DNA from 2 places in the Paenibacillus sp. 1A_MP2 genome. Region 1 is predicted to be linked to the other one. Evidence: riboswitches for the same ligand, from Rfam matches in the RefSeq annotation. Region 1 holds a riboswitch; the other holds the start of a gene.
The links. Region 1 has a riboswitch for glycine ahead of sdaAB (L-serine ammonia-lyase, iron-sulfur-dependent subunit beta). Riboswitches for the same ligand answer to the same signal wherever they lie in the genome.

Region 1 (15,009 bases):
TCGTTTCTGCCGATTATTTTGGTATTACATTTGTGGAATATGCGGTGCGGATGATTGTGCCGAATCTATTTTCCATCGTGGCGAGTACAGGGATGCTGTTCTTGTTTTATCGCAAAAGCATCCCGCTTCGCTACGATATCACATCAGCACGTGATCCACAGGAAGCCATTCGTGATCCGCGGATGTTCCGCATCGCCTGGTTCATGCTGGTGCTGTTACTAGTTGCCTATGCATCCAGTGAGTTTTTGCCGATTCCGGTATCGGTTATCGTCGGTGCAGTGGCTCTTTTGTTCGCCATATTAGCCAGAAAGAGCGAAGCTGTGAACATGAAACGCGTAATCAAGGAGGCTCCATGGTCCATTGTGGTGTTCTCGGTGGGCATGTATATCGTGGTGTACGGACTGCGCAATGCCGGATTAACCGATTACCTGAGCCGCTGGCTTGACGCGATAGCAGACCATGGTCTGCTGGCTGCTTCAATTGGCATGGGCATGATTGCAGCGGTGTTGTCATCCGTAATGAACAATCTGCCCACCGTGTTAATTAACCTATTAGCGATTCAGGGTGCACATACCGAAGGCATTGTGCGTGAGGCGCTAATCTATGCCAATGTTATTGGATCTGATCTAGGCCCCAAAATGACACCAATCGGCTCACTCGCCACATTACTGTGGCTCCATGTGTTATCCCGCAAAGATGTGAAGATCACATGGGGATATTATTTTAAGGCAGGCATCATCTTAACCATTCCCACACTCTTAATTACTTTGGCCGGATTGGCTTTATGGTTATGGATTTTGGGTTAGTACAATCGTATTTTACATTAGCAATTCTCATATGATCCAACTTATTGTATAAAGCTGCTCTCATGCGCTGGTGCTCCACACTGGCTATGAAGCAGTTTTTTATTTCTTCTATAGAAGAAATAATTCTCTCTACATTAAAGGATGTAAACAAAGGCCAGCATCTATATAGCTGGCCTTCTCTTTTGCCATCCCCAGGAGGCTGAGGATTAAAATGCCTGTGACACAACCAGCGCTGATTCAGCGCAGGGAACGAAACGATTGTGTAAAAGCGAAGCTTATTCTGTGTAAGGATTTTCCTTGTAAGAAAAGATCAAAATTATCTTTTGTTCTTGATGGGTAGATAAAACACCGAACGTAGTGGAGGGGACGGAATCGATTCTGAAGAAGCGGCAGCGTTCGCCTTTGTCTCCGAATTTTAACATTATAAATATCAGATCAAAAAAAATTGGAGACAACAGCGATCGGAAGAACGATCCGTAACCGGAACGGCCACCCGAAAATATTAGCGATTTATTCATTAAGTGATAAAAATCTGGACACAATATGGATTGAAACAACATCCGTTCCCGAAGTACCCACTTCAGCAAGCAATTTGTCTCAAATGCATTTCGATCCACAGCCCAACATTTTTAACACTGCGTTTACAAAACATTGATTTTGAGATGACATAACGAAACTACAATGAATAAAGAGTTGATGGTGAACAAAAATAAAAGCAAATCACCGTCACTAAATTGGGGGAGGAAAAGAAAACATGTTTAAAAAGTTGCCGTTCATTTTGATGACCTTAACGATCGTACTGGTTCTCGCAGCATGCGGATCGAAAAATGACGCTGGTACAGAGGGTGCCACAGACAATGGATCAGGAGAAACTGCTACTGAACTTAGCGGGAACATTCTGGCTGTTGGTTCAACAGCACTGCAACCTCTGGTAGAGCAAGCTGGACAAAAATTTATGGCAGTTGATGAATATAAGAACGTAACGGTACAAGTGCAAGGCGGCGGTAGTGGTACTGGTTTGACACAAGTATCTGACGGACAAGCTACAATCGGTAACTCTGACGTATTCGCAGAAGAGAAGATTGATGACGCAGCAAAAGTAAGCGAACTGAAAGATCACCAAGTAGCTGTTGTAGCAATTGCACCAGTAAGCAACAAAGATGCAGGTGTACAAGATTTGACGAAGCAACAACTGATCGACATTTTCTCTGGTAAAATCACAAACTGGAAAGATGTTGGCGGTAAAGATCAAGCCATCGTTATCGTAAACCGTCCTAGCAGCTCCGGTACTCGTGCAACATTCGAGAACTTTGCACTGGGAACAAAAGTTGAAGATATCCAAGGTTCGATTCAGGAAGATTCCTCCGGTACAGTTAAAAAGCTCGTAGCTGAAACGCCAGGCGCAATTGGTTATCTGGCTCTGTCCTACCTGGATGACAGCCTGCAAGTTTTGAAATACGAAGGTGTAGAAGCAACAGTTGAGAACGTTGAAGCAGGAACTTATCCGGTATGGGCTTACGAGCACATGTACACAAAAGGTGACCCGGATGCAGCAACACAAGCATTCCTCGACTACATCCTGAGTGACGAAATTCAACAAAACGACGTGACGGAGCTTGGTTACATCCCAGTATCCGGCATGAAAGTAAAACGTGACGCAGCAGGTACTGTAACTCAATAATCTTTGAACTTGCGCATACAGCGAGAGAGGCGGACCCAGGTCCTGCCTCTTTGCGCGGTTTGCTCTGGAATTATCCCATATTTTGCATGAATTCTACTATAGAAGGATGGTTGTTATGGAACAGACCGAAGGGGGAACGGTAATGAACAACAAGTTGAAACCGCGCCGGCCCTTGAGAGAAAAGCATTATTGGGAAGAGTGGACGGGACGGATCTATACGTCGATTTGTGTCGTTTTCCTGATCGTTGTCATGTTTTCCATCGTTTATTTTGTAGCGTCCAAAGGCTTATCGACCTTTTTCCAGGATGGCGTAAGTTTACGCGAATTTTTATCCGGCAAAACGTGGAATCCAACGGGGGAACCCGCTGCCTATGGAGCTTTACCGTTCATTACAGGGTCATTCATAACAACATTTCTTGCTGCTCTGATCGCAAGTCCACTTAGCTTGTGCGCAGCGCTCTTCATGACCGAGATTGTACCGGGTAAAGGTAAAAAAATATTGCAACCTGCGATTGAGCTGCTGTCCGGTATTCCTTCCGTTGTATACGGATTTATCGGTCTCAGTGTTATCGTTCCTTTGTTGCGCAGCATGTTTGGCGGAGCCGGCGTCGGAATTGCAGCCGGATGTTTGGTTCTGTCCGTTATGATTTTGCCTACTGTAACAAGTATTATGGCAGATGCACTGTCTTCACTGCCGAAAGGTCTGCGTGAATCGTCCTATGCATTGGGTGCAACTCGCTGGCAAACAATCTATCGTGTCATTATCCCTACGGTTCTTCCAGCTTTGCTGACAGGTATTGTACTTGGTATGGCTCGCGCATTTGGTGAAGCTCTTGCCGTACAGATGGTTATCGGTAATGCACCGCATGTGCCGACATCCCTGCTCGAATCGGCTTCAACGTTAACGAGTGTAATCACCCTAAGTATGGGTAACACCACAATGGGATCCGTTCATAATAATGCACTGTGGAGTATGGCGCTTGTCCTGCTGGTGATGACCTTTGTCTTCGTCATTCTGGTTCGCCTGCTTGAAAGGAGGAACCGGGTATGAAAATGAAGGCTAAAACGGTAGATAAAGTTGCCACTTCCATTATCGTTGTTCTGGCTTTGTTCATTGTTGTTCTCTTGCTCGGTTTGCTTGGCTTCATTCTGGTACGTGGGATTGGCCAGATTAACTGGCACTTCCTGACCAGTGCACCACAGCTGCTCAAAGGTGGAGGCGGGATTGGACCGCAATTATTCAACTCGATCTTCCTGCTTGTTCTGACCTTGATTATTACCATTCCCCTTGGCTGGGGCGGCGGTATTTATATGGCCGAGTACGCCAAGCCGGGCCGGATTACAAGCTTTATTCGACTGGTTGTCGAAGTGTTATCCTCATTCCCGTCTATCGTCATTGGTTTGTTCGGACTCTTGCTAATTGTTAATACATTTGGTCTCGGATTCTCCCTGTTATCGGGTGCCATGGCCTTGGCTATATTTAATCTTCCACTTATGGTGCGGACAACGGAGCAAGCGTTCCGAGCCGTTCCGAAAGAGCAGAAGGAAGCGGGTCTTGCACTCGGATTGTCCAAATGGAAGATTATCACTTCCATTCTGCTGCCTGTTGCATTGCCCAGCTTAATCACGGGTACGATCCTGGCATCGGGCCGGATCTTCGGTGAAGCAGCAGCTCTGATGTTCACAGCGGGTATGAGTAGTCCGCCGCTGGACTTCACGGACTGGAATCCAACAAGTCCAAGATCGCCGATCAATCCATTGCGTCCGGCAGAGACGCTGGCGGTGCACATCTGGAAAGTAAACAGTGAAGGCATTGGCCCAGACTCCAAAGAAGTAGCAGCTGGCGCTTCAGCCGTGCTTGTACTTCTCGTGCTGGCGTTCAATCTGAGTGCACGCTGGATCGGTCGGGTAGTCTACCGCCGAATGACAGCTTCGAAATAAGGAGGAACCAACATGGCCATACCTTTCGGTACGGAACAGTTAAGCATATATTATGGGCATTTTCAGGCTGTGAAGCAGATCAGCCTGACTTTCCCTGAAGCCAGTGTAACAGCCCTCATTGGCCCATCCGGCTGTGGTAAATCCACGTTCCTGCGGTCGTTGAACCGGATGAACGACGAGATTGCCGGTTCACGTACGGAGGGACATATCTGGATGGACGGCAATGATCTGAATGAGCCGGGTACGGATGTGATCAAGCTTCGCCAAAAGATCGGCATGGTGTGGCAGAAGCCCAACCCGTTCCACAAATCCATCTACAACAATATCGCGTTTGGCCCCCGCTACCGAGGTATCAAGAGTAAGAAGGCACTGGATGAAATTGTGGAAAAAAGCCTGCGTCGCGCTGCGCTCTGGGACGAAGTGAAGGACAGACTGAACGAGTCTGCTCTGGCCCTTTCAGGTGGACAACAACAGCGTCTTTGTATCGCTCGCGCGTTGTCGGTGGATCCGCAGATTTTGCTGCTTGATGAGCCGGCATCTGCACTTGACCCGGTATCTACGGGCAAGGTGGAGGAATTGATCTCGGAGCTCAAGAAAGAGCTGCGGATCGTGATCGTTACCCATAACATGCAGCAGGCGGCACGCATCTCGGATTATACGGCTTATTTTTATCTGGGAAGCATGATTGAACACGGGGATACGGAGCATATTTTCACCAACCCGGACAACCGTCTGACGCAGGAATATATTATGGGACGTTTCGGTTAATTGTTATATTGGATGGAGTAAGAAATAGAGATAGAGATAGATCTATAGAGATAGAAGGAAGCATAACACCCGGGCGAGACAGTTCGGGGGTTATGCTTTTTTATGTAATTCTACATATGGAATAGTTTGCCAAAATAAAAACAATCATGCTACGATATTTGTAAGCGCCACCTTTAATTTGATAAGAGAAGGAGATGTGGATCATAACTACCCATAAGATATTCCAAGACATCATGGCAATTGAAATTATTTCGCATTATTCTATAGAAAAGCCATCCGTTTCCTTTATCCGACATAATGAAAATCTAACGTACCAAGTGGTGGATGATGTAACCGGACAGAAGTATTTATTGCGTATACATAAAGCCGCTTTTGCAAGCATGACGGGCATCCAGCATACACGACCTGCACTTGAAGCGGAGATGAATCTCCTTCATGAATTACGGGCTACCAGCCCATTGCGAGTGCAGACACCTGTACGCAATACCTCGGGAGAGTGGATCACCGTCTGGTTGGACGAAGCGGGAGAAGAGATCTGTTGTACTGTTCTGGAATGGATTGAGGGCAGGGATATCAAACAGGGAGAACGTCTGACGACAGCACAGATTCATGATTTGGGCGTACAGTTGCAGACGCTACATCAATATGGACGAAGACCAAAGGAAACTCCCAAGCCGCAGGTGGGTTCACAGAAGTCTGAAAGCAGACAGCAGGTGAATGACCGTGAACAGCACGCTGACAAGGCGATCATCCCAGAGATATATACCGATAGCCCCGCCTTGGATCAAACGGGAGTACGACCTGCCTACGGCTCGATCAAAGAGAATCTGGTCATGTTGGAGCAACTGGAGGAAGGCGTTAGACGTGGCATCTTTACTCCTGAAGATTTCGATCTGATCCGTGAGACGTTTGAGAACATTAACCGGCAACTCGAAACGTATCCTCACACTGCCGAGACTTGGGGAGTGATTCACGCGGATATTACCCGCGGCAATCTGCTGGTGACGGATCAGGGCATATCCATGATTGATTTTTGTTTATACGGTTATGGCTACTATCTCTTTGATGCCGGAGGGGCAGCTACGATTTTCAATCGGGAGGAACGGGATATCTTCCTATCGGGTTATACGGAGCAGGCAGAACCACTGACGAAGCGTGATATTCGGTTAATGGAAGGATTCATGCTAATCTTTACGTTTGGCTATTTCGCATTTCAGATGGAGAATGAGTCAAGGTACGAATGGATGAAAGAGCGAATGCCTCTTATTTGCAGCAAATTTTGCAGACCCTATGTACACAATGAGAGCATCTTCTATGAGTTATAATTTGTGATTTCTGTTGGGTGGGAAGCGCTATGAATAACATTCATGAAAAAAGAGTTGCTTCGAAGATTCCGTCTGGTGGCTGGAAGCATGCCGGATTGCTACTTGGCGGAGTGGGCATATCCAATCTAGGTGACTTCATATATATTGTGGCGATTAACCTGATGGTGCTGAATATGACACAGTCCCCAGCGGCAGTCGCAGGGTTATGGATTATCTCGCCAATTGCTTCGGTGTGCACGAAGTTATGGTCAGGCAGTCTGATTGATCGTTATGATCAGCGGCAGCTGATGATTGGTGCCGATATGCTGCGGGCATTGTTGGTGGCGATGCTCCCCCTGATTTCCAGCCTATGGATGATGTATACAGTGATGTTTCTGATCAGTATGTCTTCCTCCATATTTGTCCCTTCCTCTCAGGTGTACATTACCCGGCTGGTACCTGCTGAACGGCGCAAGCGCTTCAACTCTTTGCAAGCCTTAATCAGCTCAGGTGCATTTATTACCGGCCCGGCAGTCGCGGGAGTGATGCTGATTTATTTATCTCCGGCTGCAGCCATTTATGCCAATGCGGTTTCCTTTGCTGCTTCTGCTGTGATTCTATTGTTTCTTCCCAAATTGGGCATTGGAGAACAGAATCAAGGGACGGGAAACAGGCTGACACCTCGGTTGATTGCCCAGGATTGGAGGGCTGTACTGAGCTTTAGCCGGAAGTCGAGCTACGTGGTCGGTATATATGCCCTGTTTCAGATCATTCTGGTGGTCGGCATGTCGCTCGATGCCCAGGAAGTGGTGTTTATCCGTCAGGTGATGAACCTGCCTGAATCGCAGTACGGAGCTTTGATGAGTATCACCGGGATTGGTTATTTGGCAGGCTCCATGCTGGTTTGGCTGTTCGCCAAACATGTGCCGATCCGTCACATGATGGGTGGCGGTGTGCTTCTGGTCGCACTGGGTTATTTCCTGTTCGCCCGTTCGTTCTCGTTTGAACTGGCGGCGTTTGCTTTTATTCTGCTCGGTCTGTGCTCGGCACTGGCGAATACGGGCCTGGTTACCTTTTATCAAAATAATATCCCTGTCGGTCTGATGGGCCGAGTGAGCAGTATACTTGGATTGGGGTTAAGCGTGCTGCAGGTGGTTTCCATTTTGGTTGCAGGCGTGGTGGCAGAGCAGTTGTCGCTTCGTATGGTATATACGGTTGTATCTGGAGTGATGGTGCTGGCAGCGTTGGGATTGTGGGTGACGAGCATGTTTCCTTCCCGAAGCAGGTTTTATGATGAACCGGCGAAGCCCAACTCGATGGTGGGGTGACAGGCAGAAATCCGGCAATTCTAGTACAGAATAATGGTTGCCTGAATACCCGAACCGTTCTGTGGATCTTAACATAGATAGTACTAACCACAGATATTGCTCATAGAAAACAAACAAATGTATACGCTTTCTAAATGAAACGCATTAACACATTCATGTGATAAAAGTTTACAAATCGTTGGTTCATCCTGTTTATAAAATGGAAAAAAGTAAATATTCACAAAGAAATCGTTAAGTTTGTTGACACTGATCTTCCGGTCGATTAATCTTAATGAGAAAGTAATAAAAACTTCAATTATCGTTCTGGTACACGATCAGAATGGTTCCATACAAGCGAATGATAGCGAGCGGGAGAGTCCTGGGCATGCCGAGTAAAAAGGCAGCTGTCGGGCACCGAAGGAGCAAGCTGCTACGCACCCGGCGCAGTGGTTAATCTCTCAGGTAAATGTACCATCGTTGGACGCAACTCTGGAGAGTGCGCGATATGCGCCACCCAAGGGGTATATGGTCAAGCAGCACGGTGTGCAGGGGACATTACCTGTGAATACAGGGCATGCATCAATCCGCCGCGCTTCTTATCATGAAACTCTCAGGTATCGAGGACAGAGAGAGGGCCTTAAGGCCTTCTTCTGTCCTTTTCTTATGTCATCATTCAGTAATAAAGGAACATTATGGGTGTAGGTCTGGATGAAAATGACGATTATAAATGGAGGGTTTGCGATGCGTTTTAAAGACGTTTTTTCAATTATTGGTCCGTCCATGACAGGTCCATCAAGTTCACATACGGCTGGAGCAGCAAGATTGGGTCGAATTGCCCGTCAGTGGTTGGGGTGCACGCCTGAACGTGCCCGATTAACGCTGTACGGCTCCTTCGCCGATACGTATCAGGGGCATGGTACGGATCTCGCATTGATCGGTGGCCTGCTTGATTATGTGACGGATGATCCACGGATTCCGGATGCAGAGCAATATGCAGAGGAAGCGGGTATGGAGGTAGAGTTTTTTACAAGTGGTCTGCCTGCTCCTCATCCTAATACGGTCAAAATTGAGTTATGGCACGGAGACCGCGAATGTTCACTAATCGGTGCTTCCATTGGTGGTGGTAGTGTATCGGTACATGCATTGAATGATTTTCGTGTACAGATCAGCGGAGAGTTTCCGACACTTGTGCTGCGCCATTCGGACAAAGCAGGGGTGCTCGCCTCCGTAACCTCCACAATCAGTTCGTCAGGTGTGAACATCGGGTACATGCAAGTGGATCGGAAAGCGCGGGATGGTGAAGCACTGACGGCGATGGAGATGGATGGTGTGCCGAATCCTGAGATGTTAAACCGTCTGCGGTCGCTGGATCATATGCTGGACATTCGCGTGATTGATTTGAAGAGAGGGGTCGAACCGGATGCGGTTTAAACATCTACATGAACTGAATACCATCTGTACAGCAGAGTCCAAAACCATTGCCGAGCTGATGATCGAAGAGCAGGTTCAGGAGACGAATATCCCGAAAGCGGATGTTGTGCGGCAGATGTCGGATTACTATCAGGTGATGAAGGAAGCTGTTCACAAAGGGCTGACAGAAGATACGACATCACGCAGCGGCTTGACTGGCGGAGACGGCAAAAAAATGGCCGAGTACATTCGTAAAGGCGAGACTTGCTCTGGAGATGCATCTGCACTAGCCATGGCGTATGCCCTTTGTGTATCGGAAGTGAACGCATCCATGGGCCGAATCGTAGCGACACCGACAGCCGGTTCCTGTGGTATCATTCCAGGTGTATTTATCAGCTCCCAGGAGCGTTTTGGCTGGAGTGACGAGCATCTGGTGAACGGTCTGTTCTGTGCGGGAGCGATCGGTTATGTCATTGCCAACAATTCATTTATTTCCGGTGCCGAGGGCGGCTGTCAGGCTGAAGTGGGTTCTGCCATCGGCATGGCCGCTGGAGCGATGGTGGAGCTGCGTGGAGGGACGCCGGAGCAAGTGGTTCATGCAGTAGGTCTTGCGTTAAAAAACACATTGGGCCTTATCTGCGATCCCGTCGCAGGCCTCGTGGAAATTCCGTGCATCATCCGTAACGGACTGGGTGCCGTAACCGCGTTGGCTGCGGCCGACATGGCGCTGGCCGGGGTACGAAGTGCCATTCCGTCTGACGAAGTCATTGATGTCATGCTGGAAGTAGGCAGTGCCATGCCAAGCAGGCACCGTGAAACGGCCCAAGGTGGGCTGGCTCAAACACCAACGGGACGGAAAATGATGGAGAAGCTCGCCAAACCGAAGGCGAAGCGTGCAGAGCCTGAAGTTGAAGCAGAGTCTGAGTCCCCTGCTGAAAACAAACCTGAACCTAAGGCATGACAACCATGAACGAACATGAACTGAATTAACTCGGAGTCTGGATCATAAACGTCGATGCTGCTCCCATCTTGATATGAAAGCCGATACGAATTCTTCCTGATGAAGAGGCGTATCGGCTTTTTTGCTGTTCCAACAAAGAAAAAAATAAATAGGTATTGACGTTTATATATCGATTAGATATATTATTAACTGACATATATCAATATGATATATAGAAAAGCTAAATAACGTAATACAACCTAAGGAGATGAATAAGATGAAACGTGTTTTTCAAACGAGTCTTCTGTTTATGAAAAATGGAGCTACGATTGTCGGGTTGATTACGGCCGTATTATTCCAGGTTTTTTTTAATACCATTTGGCTTAGTGGGTATGATCAGGTTAATGCACGGATGACTCAGCTTGCGGTGACCATTGTGAATGAAGATGGGGCCGCGGCTGAGCCTGTAGCGAAGTCTCTTGCAGCGGGACTTGGCTTTGTGATCAAACCATCCGCATCGATGGAAGAAGCCAGACAGCTGTTAACCGACAGGGATGTATACATGATTATTGAGATTCCATCGGGTTTCATGCAGCAGGCGGGAGATTTATCGCAACCGGTGAAGGTGAAGTATGTGATGAATGAATCCAACGTAGCTACCGTGAAAAGTGTGATGCAGAACGTATCCGCACAAGTTACAGCGACGTTGAACCGTGAAGTACAGCAAAATGGCATTCGTGGAGTGCTGGATCAATCGGGTATGGCTTCCGATCAGGCAAATGCGCTGGCGCTGGGGTTATCTTCCCGGGTGGAGGCAGAAGTGGAACGGCTGAATCCAGTTCAAAACTTTGCCTTTTCGATGGTGCCGATGCTGATTGTGACGGCTACGTTTACAGGTGCGATGCTGCTTGGTATGAATCTGCAAAAAGTGTCTGGAGAACTAAGTAGCAAGGCGGGGAAATGGGAGCGTTTCTGGGCACGCAATATCATCAACCTGGGTGCTGCATTTATCGTATCGCTCGTTGGAGCCGGGATGATGCATGTTATGGGTGTATCATCAGCGGATGGATGGTGGATGTTATGGCTATTTCAGTTGTTGATTACCTTATCTTTTCTATTCGTCGCGCAATTGAGCTTGTTGCTGCTTGGAAATGCCGGGGCTTGGTTAAACAGTGCTTTGCTGCCTCTGCTGATGTTGTCATCGGGCGCAACCATTCCGCGTGATGTCATGTCTGATTTCTATCAACAGATCGGTCATTATCTACCGGCAACCTATGCAGTGGAGGGCATGATGAATCTGGTGCTTGGCGGCAGCGGGATTAGTCATGATGTTCTGCTTCTGGTGGTGATTGGAGCGGCGACGTTGGTTCTGGGTGTGGTGTGCACGTGGATCAAACGCTCGAGTCCTGCACAATCCGGCATTCCTTTAGAATCCAAAGCTGCTGCTGCTCCTGCCGCTCTGGCTGGGAACCTGACTTCGCCTGACCATGGATGACAAACATTTTTCATCCCTTGGGAACTCAATCGCAGATGCCTGCTGATGTTGAACGTATAAGGGAGGATGTGATACGTTAAGAGGAATTGGAAAGGAGCGGTACACCGATGAACACACAGCATGTCATCCTCGGAATACTGCACAATCAGCCATGTTCCGGATATGAGATCAAGCAGTACTTTGAACAATATTTTTCGTTTTTCTTTGATGCGAGCTTCGGCACCATTTATCCAACACTCGCCAAGATGGAAAAGTCAGGGTTATTGACCAAGGAATCCGTTAGACAAAAAGGAAAACCTGACAAAAATGTGTATACATTAACACCGGAAGGTTCTGCGGAGTTCAGTACCTATTTGATGAGTCCCCTGGAAGCCGAAGTGTTCCGTTCTGATTTTCTGATGCGTCTGTATTTCGGAGAGCTGGCAGATGAAGATACCGTCACAGGGTGGGTCCGGGCGGAGCTGAATCGTAAAGAATTGCTGTATGCCGAGCTGCAGCGCCAGATGAAGCAACTTGGCGAACAAATATCGCCTTCACAGCGTTTATGTATGCAAGTAGGGCTTGTGCAATATGAGGCCACGATTCAATTGCTCAAGCAGCAGTTATCCACGCCACAGTAAATTTCAGTCGTAATCGTGAAATGAATCGATCGGATCATCCATCCATAACGCAGAACAAGCGCTCTACAGAACCATCACAGGTCTGCGAGCGCTTATTTGCGTTGCTTTCAATGTAGCAAATTCCAAGGCCATAACAACATCAAGCTGCTACACGATATCTGTGCTGAGTACAGCATATCCATATGCGGGCAGCTCAACGGCCAGGATTCCCTTTTCCTTGGCTGTACGATAATTCTCCCCAAATAACTCCGTCCAATCCCCGGTGTCCGCCTCCAGCTCGACGATAGCTGTTTCTTCCGAACGATTGAACAGGATCAGAATTCGTTCCTTATCATCCTGTCGTTCCATTACAAGCTGGCTTCCACCTTCACGGGCTTGCAGGAAACGTATGCTGCCTTCCGCACGCAGGGCAGGATGGGCATGGCGAAGTGCAATCAGCTTCTGATAAAAGGTGAACAGCTCACGATCCTGCTTTGCCTCATCCCACTCCATGCATTTCCGACAACCGGGATCATGATCGCCGTCCAGTCCAATCTCGTCCCCATAATAGATGCACGGGGCACCCATATAACTGAATTGGAACAGCGCAGCCAGTTTCATCTTCCGCCGGTCGCCCTCACATAAGGTGAGCAGTCGTGGTGTATCATGACTGTCCAGCAGATTGAACGCCACTTCACTGGCCTGCAGCGGATAGCGGGACAGCTGTCGACCGATGGAGTTCGCGAATTCGTCAGCGTGCATGGCATCTTTTACGAAAAAACGATTTACCGCTTCCGTAAACGGATAGTTCATCGAGGCATCGAACTGGTCGCCTTGCAGCCAGGAGGAGGACTCATTCCATACCTCACCCAAGATATAGGCATCCGGATTCGCAGCCTTAACCACCTTGCGGAAATCTTGCCAGAATGCATTATCCACTTCATCCGCGACATCCAGCCGCCAGCCATCCGTGCCTACTTCCTTGATCCAGTACTCGGCGACCTCCAGCAGATATGCCTTCACTTCAGGATTTTCCGTATTCAGCTTCGGCATATGAGCCTCGAAGCCAAATGTTTCATAGGTAGGAATGCCATCCTTCACATCCAGCGGGAATTCGTGCACATGGAACCAGTCCTTATATTTGGACTTTTCCCGTACTTTTGCACATCGACAAACGGCGCAAACATCTTCCCGGAATGATTGAACACCGCATCCAGCAACACCCGGATTCCGCGTTTATGGCATAGTTCAACCAGCCGTTTGACCGTATCTGCATCGCCAAAATGCCGATCTACTCGCAGGTAATCTTCGGTATCGTACTTATGATTGGTCGTTGCCTCGAAGATGGGTGTGAAATAAATGGCGTTAATGCCCAACTCTTCAAGGTAATCGAGATGGTCGATAACGCCCTGAAGATCACCGCCAAAAAAGTTAAACGGGGTTGGCTCGCCACCCCAGGGTTCCACATGTTCAGGATCGAGATCCGGGTTGCCATTGGCAAAGCGTTCAGGGAAGATCTGATAGAAAATCGCATCCTTTACCCATGCAGGCGGTGTGAATACAGCTCCGGGATGGAGGTACGGAAACTGGAACATGTGACTGGGATCGTCGGGTTCATGCTCCTGGAAATCCGTTTCGGTCATCCAAATCTGTTCGGAACCATTTTTCAGCAAAAAAGAATACTTCAGCCGATGATACGGAGGCTTTACTTCCCCCTCATAGTAATCGAACATGGAATCGGATGTGAATTTGGTTAAAGGAATCAACGCTTTGGTACGTTCCCAAGCGTATTTGTCCCCGGTCAGGGCATGCACCTCGGTGAGATCATTCTTTTTGGCACGCAGACGCAGACGAATGGTATCCTTATCGTAGGCGTAGGCCCAATTCCGTTTCGGTTGATGATAGATGGCTTCCAGCAGCATTTGAATCTCCTCCTGTTACATATGTAGTATGTCAGCAAGTCGCAGCATTCGATGCAGAATTATGCGAAGCGGTTGATTAAGGTATAATTTAAAATAAAGGACATCCAAAGTTGTATGCTAATCAGCTCGTACATTTTATACAAACAATATACTTGATTATGTTTCAAATATTATTAACCCAAAGGGTGCAGAAAGGAAACGAATACGCGCATGAAAACGAAGTTGTTATATATTGAAGACGATACCGAGATTGCCACATGGGTCAGGGATGACCTGGAGGAGCGAGGTTATGAAGTGGTATGGCTCGCAAGTGGCGAAGGCGCGGCTGAAGCAGCCGGGGGCTGCTCGTTGATTATTCTGGATGTCATGCTGCCGGGATTGGACGGATTTACGGTGGGTCAGCGACTCAAAAAGGAACATCCTACCGTCCCCGTTGTGATGCTCTCAGCCAGAACGTCCATTGATGACAAGCTGCATGGGCTTGATTTTGCTGATGATTATGTAACCAAGCCGTTTCATCCGGATGAACTCGCCGCGCGGATTGAAGTCCAGCTTCGGAAGGCAGGGACTGCGATCTCAGCCGATACCGTGGTGAAGCTGGATCACCTGTCCATCTACGAGAAGGATAACCGAATCGTGAATGAGGAGACGGGAGAAGAAATTATTTTATCGGGGAAACAGTTTCATATCTTCGCTTATCTGCTCAGGCATATGGGCATGATTCGGACCAAAGAGCAGATCTACGAAGCTGTTTGGAACGAGCCTTACCTGGACGGGGACAAGACATTAATGGTCCATATTCGTCATCTGCGCGAGAAGCTGGAGCGTGATCCGGC
Region 2 (15,009 bases), 4.7 Mb from region 1:
ACCGCTACAGACATTTGAATCAGCAGCTTCATGTATTGACGCTCCGGAATATTTTCCAACCACTCAATATCTGGCTGCCACAACGCATTTTCGACCGTAAGTACATCCTCATGCCCAATCATTTCCAATAGTTTACTGTTTACTTTGGAGACGCCCTGCTCCGCTTGCCTACCGAACAAATCGGATTCATCCAGATATTCAAGAGCGAGCGCAGAAATAGCCATGCGATGAGCCCACTCGCTTCCATTGATCTTGACCCCATATCCGCGTCTGCGAACCAGCTTCAAGCCTGCCAGATGAATGCGTGGCTCCAGATCGTCCAGATCATTGCTCGCCGTAGACACGGTTACCTTCAGATCTGAGGCCAGCGCAAGCAGCTTCACAGGCTCGGACTCATCCAGCAAAATACAAAGCATGAAGAGTTTACGCTCTTCGGGCGTAAACTCTACATATTCGTTAAGCTCAAGTTGTTGGCGCAATACAGCCAAATCATCGGAACCGGGATCAATTCGAACCCCGGTTCCCGATTTTTTTCCAATCTCATGCCAAGGGGCTCAAGCCATTGTTCAATCATCTGCAGCTCCCGATGCACAGTACGGGTGCTTACTTTGACCGCAACAGCTATTTCGCCAGCAGTTACCTCATGCGGATGCTCCAGCAGGAACTCCACGATCTCACGCTGTCTCCTTGTAATATTACTCATCAGGAGTCCGATTTGAGGCGCTCCACCAGTGCCTCATATTCAGGACTCTTCAGGAAGTTATCGATGGAAATATGCTCTGCATTTGGAGCCACGGATTTGGCCCGGTCTGTCAATGTTTTCTGAGTGATGACGATGTCGGCATCTTGCGGAATCTCACTGATCGCCGTGTTCGTTACAGCGACATCCACACCGGCTGCCTTCATTTTCTTCCGCAGAATCGATGCACCCATGGCACTCGAACCCATTCCTGCATCACAGGAGAAGACAATTTTGTTTATGTCCGTTTTTACTGCCGCAGAAGCAATATCAGCCGCACGGTCAGCTTCCCGATTGTCTTTATCAACGGTGAGGTTACCCGTTTTGCCCTGATTTTTCATGTCTTTCATACGACTGGATGCAGTATCCAGATCTTCGTCATCCTTCTGTTTACCTGTTTTGAGCAGCACAGATGCCACAAGGAAGGAGATGATCGCAGCTACGGCTACCCCTGCAAACATGCCAAGATATCCACCCTTAGGTGTTAACAAAGAGTAAGCAATGATACTACCCGGTGACGGTGCTGAAACCAAACCAGCTCCTGTCAGCATAAAAGTCAATGTACCCGCTACACCACCAGCCATCGCAGCCAGAATCAGTATCGGTCTCATCAGAATGTAAGGGAAATAAATCTCGTGAATCCCGCCAAAGAAATGGATAATTACAGCACCTGGAGCGGAAGATTTAGCTGATCCCCGACCAAAGAAGCAGTAGGCCAGCAAAATGCCAAGTCCAGGTCCCGGATTGGATTCAAGCATGAATAATACGGATTGTCCCAGTTCTCTTGCCTGATCCGTACCAATCGGTGTCAGAATCCCATGGTTGATGGCATTGTTCAGGAATAATACTTTTCCTGGCTCAATGATCAAGTTGACCAGCGGGAGAAGACCAGCATTCATCAAGGTTTCTACCCCAGCCGATAACACCTTGCTAATCGCTTCAACGAAAGGCCCGATACCTTTAAGCGCTAGAAGGGCCAAAATCCCACCAATAATACCAGCGGAGAAGTTGTTAACGAGCATCTCAAACCCGGATTTAATTTTGCCATCGACAGCCTTGTCAAATTTCTTAATGACCCAGGCTCCCAACGGTCCCGCAATCATGGCACCAAGAAACATGGGGATGTCACTGCCGACAATAACCCCGATGGTCATAATCGCACCGACTACACCACCACGTTGGCCGTGTACCATCGTACCGCCTGTGTAACCGATAAGTAACGGCAGCAAATATTTGATCATTGGATCAACCAACAATGCAAAATCTGCGTTAGGGAACCATCCTTTTGGAATGAACAATGCCGTAATTAAACCCCAGGCGATAAATGCACCCATGTTCGGCATAACCATACCACTCAGGAAACGTCCAAACTTCTGAACGCCGACCCGTATTCCTCCGCTTTTTCCGGACTTTGCGTCCACTGAACTCATACTAAAAACCTCCTCAACATATTAAACCTTAATTCCACTGAATTTTGACACGATGATCCAGACGAACGAAGGTACAAATCTGTAATAAATCTTAATTTCACAACCATATCGTAAATGAAAACGGTATCTTCTACAACGAAATGAAAACCTACTTCCGTCATGAACGTTGATGACAAGATTTAAATTTGAAGGATTGTCCCATTTTGAACCTTGTATAAGGAATGGAACCTGTTATTCCCTTTCCTGTATCATACCCACGAATTACCCCATTTTAATGACAAATAAAATTGTAAATTTATTCAATTTTAATGAGCAGTTTCTATCTCATTCAGGATTGATGATGAAACACGTTAGGGTGTTATTCATTTCATTCAAATAATCTGAAATACTCTAATAACAACGGCAAAAAGCGCAATTGCTCAGCCCGTTACAGGTGAGACAATTGCGCCTAAGTATTCTCCGGATTAGCAGGATTACCATCCGGATCTATAATCAATCGATTCATTCTTTTTAAGTTAAACGGCATTTGGCCTGAGGCTGAAATTCAGTCTCCAGCGGAAAATGCAACCCTAGTTTTATTCCGTATGTTTACGATACGCATCCGCATTCATCAATGTGGACAGTGCTGCTGTCAAATCGCCCTCAACACGGATTTCGATCATCCAGCCTTCTTCATATGGAGAGTTATTAACTAGCTCCGGGGAATCCTGCAATGCCTCATTTACAGCAACAATTGTTCCACTTACAGGAGAAAACAAATCCGAAACGGTTTTGACGGATTCAATTGTTCCAATGCTGTCTTCCGCCTTTACATCCGATTCAAGGTCAGGCAATTCTACAAACACAATGTCACCCAGCTGATGCTGCGCGAATTCGGTAATGCCAATACGTACGGTATCCTCCCTACGGTCTGCACCCATTCGTGCTCTTCACTGTACAGGAAATCACTTTTTAATTCGCTCATCGATATCCGCCTCGCTTTTCATTAATGAGTGCATGCGCTTCTTTGACCTTAACCTTTTTCCCAAAACATAGCGTATGATATTTTAGATTCAAATGTCAAGATACCTTACAATTTATTTGACTTTCTTCCTTATATGCCTGTAACTCCATTGGGCTCTCTCTACATATAATGGTGAATATTAGAAAAGTAAGCGTGCTCTTTAAAAATATACGAACATTACAGAATCATATTGAAATATCATTCGGATTTTTTGTTGATTTCTATGATATCGTTCTTGACATCAATAGTCGATTCAGGCTTTAATGAGAGTAGTAAATATGTTTGTTGGTCTATGCATTACCCGCGGATGAATGTAAAGGGAGAGATTACCCTTGACACCCGAATCAGGGTGTACATGCGGTAACGCCGAAGGAGTAAACCACCGACAAGCGGGAGGTGAATCTCTCAGGCAAAAGGACTTTTACGGGACGCAACTCTGGAGAGCATCTATTCGCCCTGTGTGGGCGTTAGGATCACCCAAGGGGAAACCTGCTGCATCATGCGGCGGGGTAACTCTCAGGTACCAAGGACAGAGCCTAAGAATACAGCGTGCTTCTGGCATGCCGGTTCTTTGGCCTGTCCTTTTCCTTTTCCCAAAAAAACGAAAACAGGTTATAGAGCGGCGCTGCCTATAGCGTCCTTACCTTACTTTTATAATTAAATGTTGATGCCAGATTCATTGATCCACGGTTAGACACTCGGCCGGTTGACGGCCCATGACGAGGTGATTGGATGTCCGATTTGCTTAGAACCCCACTCTTTCCACTCTATCAGCAGTATGAAGGCGTACGATGCATTGATTTTGGTGGCTGGGAGCTCCCGGTACAATTCAGCGGAATTCAGAAAGAGCATGAAGCGGTACGAGAACGTGCCGGATTATTTGATGTATCCCACATGGGTGAATTCACCGTACAAGGTGAACACGCGGAAGCTTTTTTACAGCACATGACGACCAATGATGTAACAACACTCGTTCCCGGTCAGGCTCAATACACGTTAATGTGTTATCCGGATGGCGGCGTGGTCGATGATCTGTTGATCTATAAACTGAAAGACCAGCATTATTTGCTGGTGGTTAATGCCTCCAACATCGACAAGGACTGGTCATGGCTGCAGCAGCACATGTCGCCAGGCGTAACGATGACTAATGATTCCGAACAAACGGCGCTGCTTGCCCTGCAAGGCCCACTTGCTGTGGATATTCTCGCAAAGGTGACAGACACTGATGTGTCTTCGATTGAGCCTTTCCGTTTTGTACCGAATGCAAAGGTATGTGGCGTTACTTTACTGTTATCCCGCACCGGATATACGGGTGAAGACGGATTTGAGCTCTATGTTCCTGCCGAACAGGCCGCTGTGGTCTGGAACGGATTGATGCAGGCGGGAGAAGGTTACGGACTCGTTCCGACCGGACTGGGTGCCCGGGATACGCTGCGCTTTGAAGCCAAGCTTCCCCTGTATGGACAGGAGCTGTCTGCAACCATCTCGCCGCTGGAGGCTGGCGTTGGCATGTTTGTGAAGCTGAATGCCGGGCCGTTTATCGGACATGAAGCCTTGTTGCAGCAAAAAAATGATGGGCCTGCCCGCAAGCTGGTCGGCATCGAAGTGCTGGAGCGTGGTATTCCCGCCCCCATTATCCGATATACGCCGAAGGCGTACAGATTGGTGAAGTAACCACAGGCACCCAATCCCCTACGCTAAAACGCAATCTGGGGCTGGCCTTGATTGACAGCAAATATGCTGCACTGGGTACCCCGCTGGAGATTGAGATTCGTGACAAGAAACTGAAAGCCGAGGTCGTGAAGACCCCTTTTCATAAACGGACACGTGCGCCAAAGACACCTACTCAAGGAGCTGATCAAGCATGAGCAAGCACCGCTATATTCCCATGACCGAGCAGGATCAGAGTGCCATGCTGGCAACCATCGGTGTGGAAACAATTGAGGATCTGTTCCATGACATTCCACAGGAGATTCGCTATCAGGGTGAACTGCCTGTTTCCTCCAAACTGGATGAATATGCACTCACACGTCATATGTCAAAGCAAGCGGGAGCCAATGCCAACTTCGAGACACACGCCAGTTTCCTGGGTGCAGGCATTTATGATCACCACGTTCCTTCCGTCATTAATCATGTCATCTCCCGTTCCGAGTTTTATACTGCCTATACTCCTTATCAACCCGAGATCAGCCAGGGAGAATTACAGGCGATTTTCGAGTTTCAATCCTACATCTGTGAGTTAACAGGCATGGCTGTAGCCAATGCCAGCATGTACGATGGCGCGACTGCATTCGCAGAAGCAGGCAATCTTGCCGCAGCGGCAACCCGCCGCAAACAGCTGATTGTGTCACGTACCGTGCATCCCGAATCCCGTCAGGTATTGCAAGCTTATGCACATGGCCTCAATCTGGAGATCGTTGAGATTGGGTATCAAAATGGTGTAACAGACTGGGATGCCCTGCAAGCCGCTGTGTCCGATGACACCGCAGCCGTCATGATCCAGAGCCCGAACTTCTTCGGCGCCGTGGAAAATGTAAAACAGGCCGCAGATCTTGCGCATGCGCACAAAAGCCTGCTCGTGGTCAGCGCCAACCCGCTATCGCTGGGTCTGCTGGAAGCCCCAGGCAAGCTGGGTGCTGACATCGTCGTTGGCGACGCACAGCCCCTTGGTATCGCCGCTTCACTTGGCGGCCCGACATGCGGATATTTCGCCGTATCCCAGGCTCATATGCGCCGGATTCCTGGCCGAATTGTAGGCCAGACAACGGACCGCAACGGAAAGCGTGGTTTTGTACTCACGCTGCAAGCACGTGAACAGCATATTCGTCGTGAAAAGGCGACGTCCAACATCTGTTCCAACCAGGCTTTGCTCGCACTGAGTGCCTCTGTCTATATGTCCATCATGGGTAAACAAGGTATGATCGATGTCGCTGATTTGAATTTGCAAAAGAGCCATTATGCCCTGAACACACTTACCGCAATTCCAGGGGTCTCTCTACGTTTACTGCACCAACGTTTAATGAGTTTGTTATCCAACTGCCTGAAGCAACAAATGTGGATGCCCTGCAACTGAAATTACTCGATGCCGGCTTCATTGGCGGGTATGAACTTGGAAGAGAGTATTCCGAGCTCGCCGGACATATGCTCATTGCCGTTACCGAACGACGCAGCAAGGAAGAGATAGACGAATTCGCACGTGTATTGGAGGGATCGCTGTGACTCAGGAAACGACAACAAAGGCAACTTCAGGAACAGGACAACCGGAAACAGTAACCTCAGTCTCCACTTCGGGCCATGCGGAAACAGTTACAAAAATCTCTGCCCAAGCTGCCTCTTCAGCACCGGAGCAATCATTGATTTTTGAACTCAGTAGCCCGGGTCGGGTTGCGTACTCCTTGCCAGAATGCGACGTTCCCCGGCAAGCTGCCGATTCCCTGATTCCCCGGGAAATGCTTCGATCGGAAGCAGCAGCATTGCCTGAGGTTTTTGAAGTTGACGTCATTCGCCACTACACTGCTCTGTCTCGTCGTAATTTCGGAATAGATAACGGATTCTATCCGCTAGGTTCTTGTACGATGAAATATAATCCGAAGATTAATGAGGATGTGGCCCGTTACAACGGATTCGCCAAAATTCATCCATATCAGCACGAATCCAGCATTCAAGGTGCACTTGAACTGCTCTACACGTTACAAAATGACCTTGCTGGCCTAACCGGTATGGATGCCGTTACACTGCAACCTGCCGCTGGCGCACACGGCGAATGGACCGGACTCATGATGATCCGGGCCTACCACGAAGGTCGTGGTGAACAGCGTACGAAAGTCATCGTACCGGATTCTTCTCACGGCACCAACCCGGCAAGTGCAACCGTTGCAGGTTTCGAAACGGTAACAATCCCTTCCCGCGCAGACGGTCTGGTAGATCTGGACGTACTCCGCGCTGCTGTAGGGTCGGATACCGCAGCGTTGATGCTGACCAATCCGAACACACTCGGACTTTTTGAAAAAGACATTCAGGAGATTGCCTCCATCGTGCATGAGGCTGGTGGCCTGCTGTACTATGATGGTGCCAACTCCAATGCTATTATGGGCATCACCCGCCCTGGCGATATGGGCTTTGACGTGGTACATCTAAACTTGCATAAAACGATGAGCACTCCGCACGGCGGTGGTGGACCTGGTGCCGGCCCGGTTGGCGTGAAGAGCCGCTTAATTCCGTTTCTGCCGAAACCGATGGTCATCAAAAATGATGAGGGCATATATGCATTGGATCGCGAAAGCGATCAATCCATTGGCCGGGTCAAAGCGTATTACGGCAACTTTGGTATTCTAGTCCGTGCCTATGCCTACATTCGCACCTATGGACCTGAAGGCTTGCGCCGGGTATCCGAATGCGCGGTGCTCAACGCCAACTACATGATGGCCCGTCTCGCACCTTACTACGAGATTCCGTATCCAGGCGTGTGCAAACATGAATTCGTGATGTCTGGCCGGGGATTGAAGCAGTATGGTGTACGTACACTGGATGTCGCCAAACGATTGCTTGATTTTGGATATCACCCGCCAACCGTGTACTTCCCGCTGAACGTGGAGGAGTGCATTATGATCGAGCCGACGGAAACCGAGAGCAAAGAAACATTGGATGGGTTCATTGATACGATGATCCGCATTGCCAAGGAAGCAGAAGAGACACCTGAACTGGTACTCAATGCCCCTTATGGCACACCGGTTACCCGTCTGGATGAAACAACAGCAGCCCGTAAGCCTGTATTGAACTGCGCTTGCAGTTGAAAGCTAATCGTTATAAATGACCAAAAACAGTCGCACTTATGTGCGGCTGTTTCCTTTTAACCTGTTAGTTTTATCTCATTCTCTTCGGTCCAGTGCTTTCAATTTTGATCGTATGTCTCTTCGAAGGCTCAGCGGATGATCACCGATGTTTCGTCTTCTTTGCGATAGATAACCGCAGAATAGAAAGTTCCGCTTAAAACAAAAAAAGCCGGTATCTGCTGTAACAACAGATACCGGCAAAATCGCTGCACGACTGCAGCTTTTTTATCGGAAAAAGAAACCCTTAAAATCGGGTGGAAACCCCATAAAATTACGCTTGAATGCTTTGAACCAATTCAACGACTTGTTCAGCCGTTTGCATATCCAGTGCTTTGGCAGCAAGCTCTTGCATGTCTGCACGGGACAGTTTGGTGATCTGACTACGAGCTGGCAGAATGGATGTTGCGCTCATGCTGAACTCATCCAGTCCGAGACCGAGCAGCAATGGAATTGCTGTTTCGTCTCCGGCCATCTCTCCACACATGCCAACCCATTTACCTTCACGGTGCGCTGCATCGATAACCATTTTAACCAAACGCAAGATGGCAGGGTTATAGGGTTGATACAGATACGATACACGCTCGTTCATACGGTCAGCAGCCATTGTGTATTGAATCAGATCGTTTGTTCCGATACTGAAGAAGTCCACTTCTTTGGCAAATTGATCCGCCAGAACCGCAGTCGAAGGAATTTCGACCATGATTCCCAGTTGGATGCTGTCTGAAACAGCAATACCTTCAGCGACCAGCTTTTCCTTCTCTTCGAGCAGGACAGCCTTCGCTTCACGGAATTCCCCCAGTGTTGCGATCATCGGGAACATGACACGCAGGTTACCATGTACGCTTGCACGCAGCAATGCACGCAATTGCGTACGGAATATATCCTGACGGTCCAGACACAGACGAATTGCGCGGAAACCGAGGAATGGATTCATTTCTTTTGGCAGATCCAGGTATGGAAGCTCTTTGTCTCCACCGATGTCGAGTGTACGAACGACAACAGGTTTACCTTCCATTTTCTCCAGTACAGCCTTGTAAGCATTATACTGAATGTCCTCGGAAGGAAGCTTGTCTCTGCCCATATACAGGAACTCGGTACGGTACAGGCCTACAGCCTCGCCGCCATTTTCCAGAACACCGGCAACATCATTCGGAGTACCAATGTTGGCTGCCAGTTCCACATGAACGTTGTCCACTGTTACCGTTGGCTCATCACGCAGTTTTCTCCACTCGGCACGTTGTGCATCGTATTGCTCCTGTTTGGAACGATATTCAGCAATAACATCATCCGTTGGATTAACAAGTACATGACCGTCCAAACCGTCAACGATAATCATATCGCCTTGTTTAGCTTGAGCCAGAATGTCCTTGGTTCCAACGACAGCAGGGATTTCAAGCGAACGAGCCATGATTGCGGAGTGCGAAGTACGTCCACCAATATTCGTTGCAAAACCTTTTACATATTGACGGTTCAGTTGAGCCGTGTCGGAAGGCGTAAGATCCTCCGCAAGCACGATCACTTCTTCACTGATCTCAGCTGGACTCATGAATTCGATACCAAGCAAGTGATTCAGCACACGTTTGGTTACATCACGCATATCTGCAGCACGTTCCTGCAGGTAAGCACTCTTCATGTTTTCGAACATTTCGATAAATTGCGTTGCTGTTTCGTTCAATGCGAATTCCGCATTAACCTTATCATCTGCAATTTTCGCTTTAACCGGATCAATCAGTTCCGGGTCATTCAAAATGAGCAAATGCGAAGCAAAAATCTCAGCTTTTTTCTCGCCAAGCTCTTGTAAAGTACGCTCTTTGATCGCCTCAAGCTCAGCCTGGGACTTGCCCAGAGCTGAGTCGAGTTTCGCGATCTCTGCGTCAACGTCGTTGATTTCGCGTTTTTCTACAGAGTAATTGGGATGCTCCAAGATAAACGCCTTGGCGATAGCAATACCCGCCGAAGCCGCGATCCCAGAAACATTAAGCATTAATTTCGCCCAGCCCTTCGTTAACCATAACGTCTGTCAGAGCTTGAAGAGCTTCTGCTTCGCCTTCACCTTCAACGATGATGTTGATGGTGTCGCCTTGTTCCAGACCAAGGGAAAGTACGCCCAGGATGGATTTCAAAGTTACTTTTTTACCGTTAGCTTCTGCAAAGGATTCTGCACCTTTGAATTTGTTTGCTGTATTAACCAGGGCTGTCGCCGGACGTGCGTGGATACCATCTTCGTCTGTAATTCTGAATGTTTGTTGCATTACAATCATCTCACTTTCAATAATTTAGTTTAGGCATTGCATCTATTTACACTTGCTTGCCATTGTCGTAACACTTCTTATTTTATCTCAATGATTGGCTGATCGCCAATTTTCAGTACGCCGCTCTTCTTGAGCGTCACTGTTGAGCCTTCTGGCAGGTTGGTGAAAATGACCGGAGAGATGATCGATGGCGCGTTGGCTTTGACATACTCCAGATCTACTTCCATAATCGGCTGTCCTGCGGATACCAGATCACCTTCCTGCACGAGCACGTTAAAGCCCTGACCTTTCAGCTTCACCGTGTTGACACCTATATGAACAAGCACTTCCTTGCCTCCGTCAGACATGATGCCCACGGCATGTTTGCTTGGAAATACGTTAAACACTTTGCCATATACAGGCGATGTAATCTTGCCATCATGAGGCAGAACAGCAAAGCCGTCACCTGTCATTTTCTCGGCAAAGACCGGATCAGGAACGTTTGTGATGTCCATCAGTTCACCATTCACAGGCATAACGATGTCCTCGGCAACAATACGTTCGCCCTCTGCTCCCTGTTCCTTCTCCTTTTCAGGAGTTGGTTTGACCTCAGCTGCTGGCGTTGGTGCCGGTACTCGTCCTGCAATGATATCCTGCATCTGGGATTTAATCGTATCTGAGCGTGTACCGAAGATGGCCTGTACATTATTACCCACCTCAAGCACACCAGATGCACCCAATTGTTTCAAACGATCTTTATTTACACTGGATTTCTCATTTACTTCAATCCGCAAACGAGTAATGCAGGCATCCAGATGTTTGATATTCTCTTGTCCACCGAATGCAGCAAGAATGTTGTGAGGCAGATCATCCGTTGATCCGGAGCCTCCACCTGATGCTGTTTCAGGAGTTGCATCCTCACGTCCCGGTGTTTTGAGGTTGAATTTGCGAATGATGAATCGGAATCCGAAATAGTAAATCACTGCAAGAATCAAACCTACGATGATAACATCCCACCAAGGTGTGCGATTCGGGATAATCCCGAAGATCAGGAAGTCAATGAATCCACCGGAGAACGTCATCCCGATTTTGACTCCCAGAATTTGCATTGTCATGAAAGACAAACCTGCAAAGATACAGTGTACTGCAAACAGGATTGGTGCTACAAACAGGAATGAGAACTCAAGCGGCTCTGTAATCCCTGTCAGGAACGAAGTCAGCGCAGCTGATCCCATGATCCCTGCAACATACTTTTTGTGTTCCGGTCTTGCTTCATGGTACATCGCAAGTGCCGCAGCTGGCAAACCGAACATCATGAACGGGAATTTACCAACTTGGAACGTTCCTGCGGTAAGGTTCACACCATCACGCAGTTGATTGAAGAAGATTTGCTGGTCGCCACGAATGACATCTCCAGCTTTGTTCACATATTCACCGAACTCAAACCAGAATGGCGAGTAGAAAATGTGATGCAGACCGAACGGAATAAGTGACCGTTCTACGACCCCGAAAATGAACGCCGATAATGTCGGACTTGTATCTACCATGAAGTGAGATACAGCATTCAGTCCATTTTGAATCGGAGGCCAGATGACCACCAGAAGCAACCCGATCAAGAGGGAAACAACTGAAGTGATAATCGGGACAAAGCGTTTACCTGCAAAGAATCCGAGGTAAGACGGCAGTTCGATTTTGAAAAATCGATTGTAGCATAGTGCGGCGGTAATACCTATGATAATACCTCCGAACACGCCGGTACTCAATGTAGGGATACCCAAGATGCTGGCGTAACCTGGTACTTCACCGATCATCGCAGGCGTAACACCAACAGCCGTACCCAGAGTAACGTTCATGACCAAGTAACCGATGATGGCCGCAAGACCTGCGACACCTTCACCTCCGGCCAGCCCGACGGCTACCCCGACAGCGAACAGCAATGCCAGATTATCAAATACGATCTGCCCTGCATTCATCATAATCGTCGCGATTGAGCTCACCCATGGAGTATCTAACACAGTAGCATACTGTAGGAAATCCGGGTTCACAAGCATATTACCGATTCCTAGCAGTAGACCTGCCGCTGGCAGGATGGCTACAGGTAGCATAAGAGCTTTACCTACTCTTTGCAACACACCAAAAAGCTTTTTAAACATTGCGTCGTATCACCCTTTCTTTTAATTTTTTATGTTGTGAAGCAAGCAAGGGAAAACAAAAAAGGCACGAGTTAATAAAGGAAATTGATCCAACCTTCGGGTATAGCATACCCGGTATAAGGAAAGAACAATCACGCTCTATATAACTCATGCCTGATCGAATCAGTAACACGTCGTTTGTGTTTATTCAGTTGCTTGATTACGGAAATCATTGTAGCACCACTTTAAAAGCGATGCAAGCCTTTACACGAAATTTGTCGAATTAGAATTCCACTAGTGGAATTATTTCACTTGTTCTCTTCTTCTTTCCTTTGATTCAAGCGTTGCAAATGAATGGTCAGATAGCCTACTTCAGCAGGATATACAGGGAGATTCAACCTCTTTTCCATCACCTTGGTTAGCTTCCATGCAAGCGAGTACATTTCAGGATACTCCAACTTCAACAGGGAATCCAATTTATGAAGTTCTTCCACTTTGTCTCCCCGACGGACGCGCTCCAAGGCGAATCGAAGATGGGTCAGCAACCGGGAGTAGTCGAGTGATTCCGTCTCAAACGAATAATCCAGTTGGGTGGACACCAGGCTCACCAAATCGGTAATCAGTTGGGAATGCTCCCGAACTTGAGAAATATTTTGGTTGGTCATGGCACTGTAGATGTGAAGGGCAATAAAACCGATCTCATCCATTCCCAAATCTACGCCCAACTTTTCCTTAATCAAACGCACCGCATAATCACCCATGCGATATTCGTCAGGATAGATTTCACGGGTTTCATATAGAAATGGATTCTGGATGACAATGCCTTGTTCTTTCCGCTTTAATGCAAAAGAAATATGATCGGTCAATGCGATATGAATATGTTCGTTTAAAGGAACGTCCGTATGTTCTGCAATATACGTAATGACTTCATTAATGATTTCAATCAAGGCTTCATCCACTTGTGGAAGAAGCTGTTTATACTGCTCTTGCTCCTGCTGGTTTCTCAGAATGAACATCTTCTCCACAGCCATCAGTGGAATAATGTCATTTGTTTTCCGATTGAAGCCGATGCCTTTACCAATCACGACAACTTCTCCATGTTCAGGATGCTGTGCAATAATTACATTATTATTTAGAGCTTTGGCTACTTGCAGGCTACTCAATGTTTGCACCTCTTTTCACACCATCTTAGGTGTGATTCAGTCACACCATAGTAAGAACGAAAAGACATCCGGAAGCGGGCAAACCGCGCCGGACGTCTCGCTTAAAAAGTAACAAAAATTCGTCTTAAGGTCAATAGAGCATAAGTGCTTTACGACTCGTTGTCTTACTCATCAACACCAGCTTTTTCCACAATCTTGTCGATTATAGAGGGAGTCGTTACAGGCTCACTCTGTTGAATAGCAATCGGTGCTGCTGTTTTAGGCTTGGTGAAACCTTTAATTAACTGCTCCACATCAATGCCGGAGACACTTTTGAGCATCTCGGGAGCCGTTGCCATGAGCTCTGTTACATAATTGCTTACACGAGCAGCGCCTTCACCCTTACCTGTATCCACAACGGTCAGCTTATCAATTGCGGAAATCGGCTCGGCAATTTTACCAGCAAGTTCAGGCAGCATTTTGACGATGATATCGAGCACGGCTGCTTCGCCAAACTTTTGGAACGCTTCGGCCAGCTTCTCCTTCGCTTCTGCTTCAGCAAGACCTCTCAGACGAATAACTTCTGAATCCGCTGTACCTTTGGCAAGTTCTGCATCCGCCATAGCCTGCCCTTCCAGCCGCTTCTGCTCAGCTGTTGCCTTAGCATGCGTCTCGATGGAATACTGTATCGCATCGGCTTCACGCATTCTTTTGGCTTTATCCGCTTCGGCAGCCTGCTCCACCGCGTAACGATCGGCTTCTGCTTTTTTCTTCACTTCAGCATCATATTGCTTCTCACGTACGATAATTTCTTTCTCTTGCAGGTCAATTTCACGTTCCTTACGAACGAGTTCAACCTTCATCTCTTCCTCTACCACGGTTTGTCTTGCACGCGCTTCGTGAATATGGTACGCCTGATCCGCTTCCGCTTTCGCTGTATCCTGATCCCGCTTAAACGTCGCAACTTTCAGTTCCTTCTCTTTTGCAGCTTCAGCGATATTCGTATCACGCAGCAGCTCCGCTTTTTGCCCTTGCTCTTCCGCATTGGCCTTCTGAATACGTGCATCCCGCATCGCTTCCGCTTCCGCAATTTCAGCATCCCGCTTAACGGCTGCTATTCTCGGTTTACCGAGAGCATCCAGATAACCTTGTTTGTCACGGACGTCTTTGATTGTAAACGAGACAATTTGCAGTCCCATTTTTTTCAGATCTCTGGCTGCTACACCTTGAACCTCTTGCGCGAAGCGATCTCGGTTACGGTATACTTCCTCCACCGTCATCGTTCCGAGGATGGCCCGCAAATGACCCTCCAGAACCTCCTGTGCTTCACCTCTTAACGACTCCACTGGTTTACCAATGAATTGCTCCGCTGCGGTAGCCACGTCTTCTACAGCGCTTCCCACCTTGATAATAGCGACACCATCGGCAATGACCGGTACACCCTGTTCCGTGTATACTTCCGGTGTGGAAACATCCAGCTTATGGGACAACAGTGAGATA

Region 2: another riboswitch for glycine. It lies ahead of gcvT (glycine cleavage system aminomethyltransferase GcvT); the one in region 1 lies ahead of sdaAB (L-serine ammonia-lyase, iron-sulfur-dependent subunit beta).

The regions. Positions count from the first base shown of each region.
Region 1 is NZ_JBQQCS010000001.1:6,751,142-6,766,150, reverse strand. It holds gene ACTWJ7_RS33205 (arsenic transporter) at 1-806, shown strand, start outside; gene ACTWJ7_RS33200 (phosphate ABC transporter substrate-binding protein PstS family protein) at 1,561-2,487, shown strand; gene pstC (phosphate ABC transporter permease subunit PstC) at 2,630-3,538, shown strand; gene pstA (phosphate ABC transporter permease PstA) at 3,541-4,428, shown strand; gene pstB (phosphate ABC transporter ATP-binding protein PstB) at 4,441-5,196, shown strand; gene ACTWJ7_RS33180 (phosphotransferase enzyme family protein) at 5,430-6,521, shown strand; gene ACTWJ7_RS33175 (MFS transporter) at 6,551-7,828, shown strand; glycine riboswitch at 8,167-8,290, shown strand; glycine riboswitch at 8,295-8,436, shown strand; gene sdaAB (L-serine ammonia-lyase, iron-sulfur-dependent subunit beta) at 8,549-9,238, shown strand; gene sdaAA (L-serine ammonia-lyase, iron-sulfur-dependent, subunit alpha) at 9,228-10,178, shown strand; gene ACTWJ7_RS33160 (YhgE/Pip domain-containing protein) at 10,435-11,652, shown strand; gene ACTWJ7_RS33155 (PadR family transcriptional regulator) at 11,760-12,272, shown strand; partial or broken gene ACTWJ7_RS33150 (alpha-glycosidase) at 12,420-14,173, opposite strand; gene ACTWJ7_RS33145 (response regulator transcription factor) at 14,384-15,009, shown strand, end outside.
Region 2 is NZ_JBQQCS010000001.1:2,035,514-2,050,522, reverse strand. It holds gene ACTWJ7_RS10145 (BglG family transcription antiterminator) at 1-479, opposite strand, end outside; gene ACTWJ7_RS10140 (HTH domain-containing protein) at 446-703, opposite strand; gene ACTWJ7_RS10135 (PTS mannitol transporter subunit IICB) at 703-2,169, opposite strand; partial or broken gene gcvH (glycine cleavage system protein GcvH) at 2,745-3,133, opposite strand; glycine riboswitch at 3,480-3,603, shown strand; glycine riboswitch at 3,607-3,707, shown strand; partial or broken gene gcvT (glycine cleavage system aminomethyltransferase GcvT) at 3,905-5,040, shown strand; partial or broken gene gcvPA (aminomethyl-transferring glycine dehydrogenase subunit GcvPA) at 5,037-6,391, shown strand; gene gcvPB (aminomethyl-transferring glycine dehydrogenase subunit GcvPB) at 6,487-7,965, shown strand; gene ptsP (phosphoenolpyruvate--protein phosphotransferase) at 8,276-9,988, opposite strand; gene ACTWJ7_RS10105 (HPr family phosphocarrier protein) at 9,981-10,256, opposite strand; gene ptsG (glucose-specific PTS transporter subunit IIBC) at 10,334-12,388, opposite strand; gene glcT (glucose PTS transporter transcription antiterminator GlcT) at 12,676-13,530, opposite strand; gene ACTWJ7_RS10090 (flotillin family protein) at 13,695-15,009, opposite strand, start outside.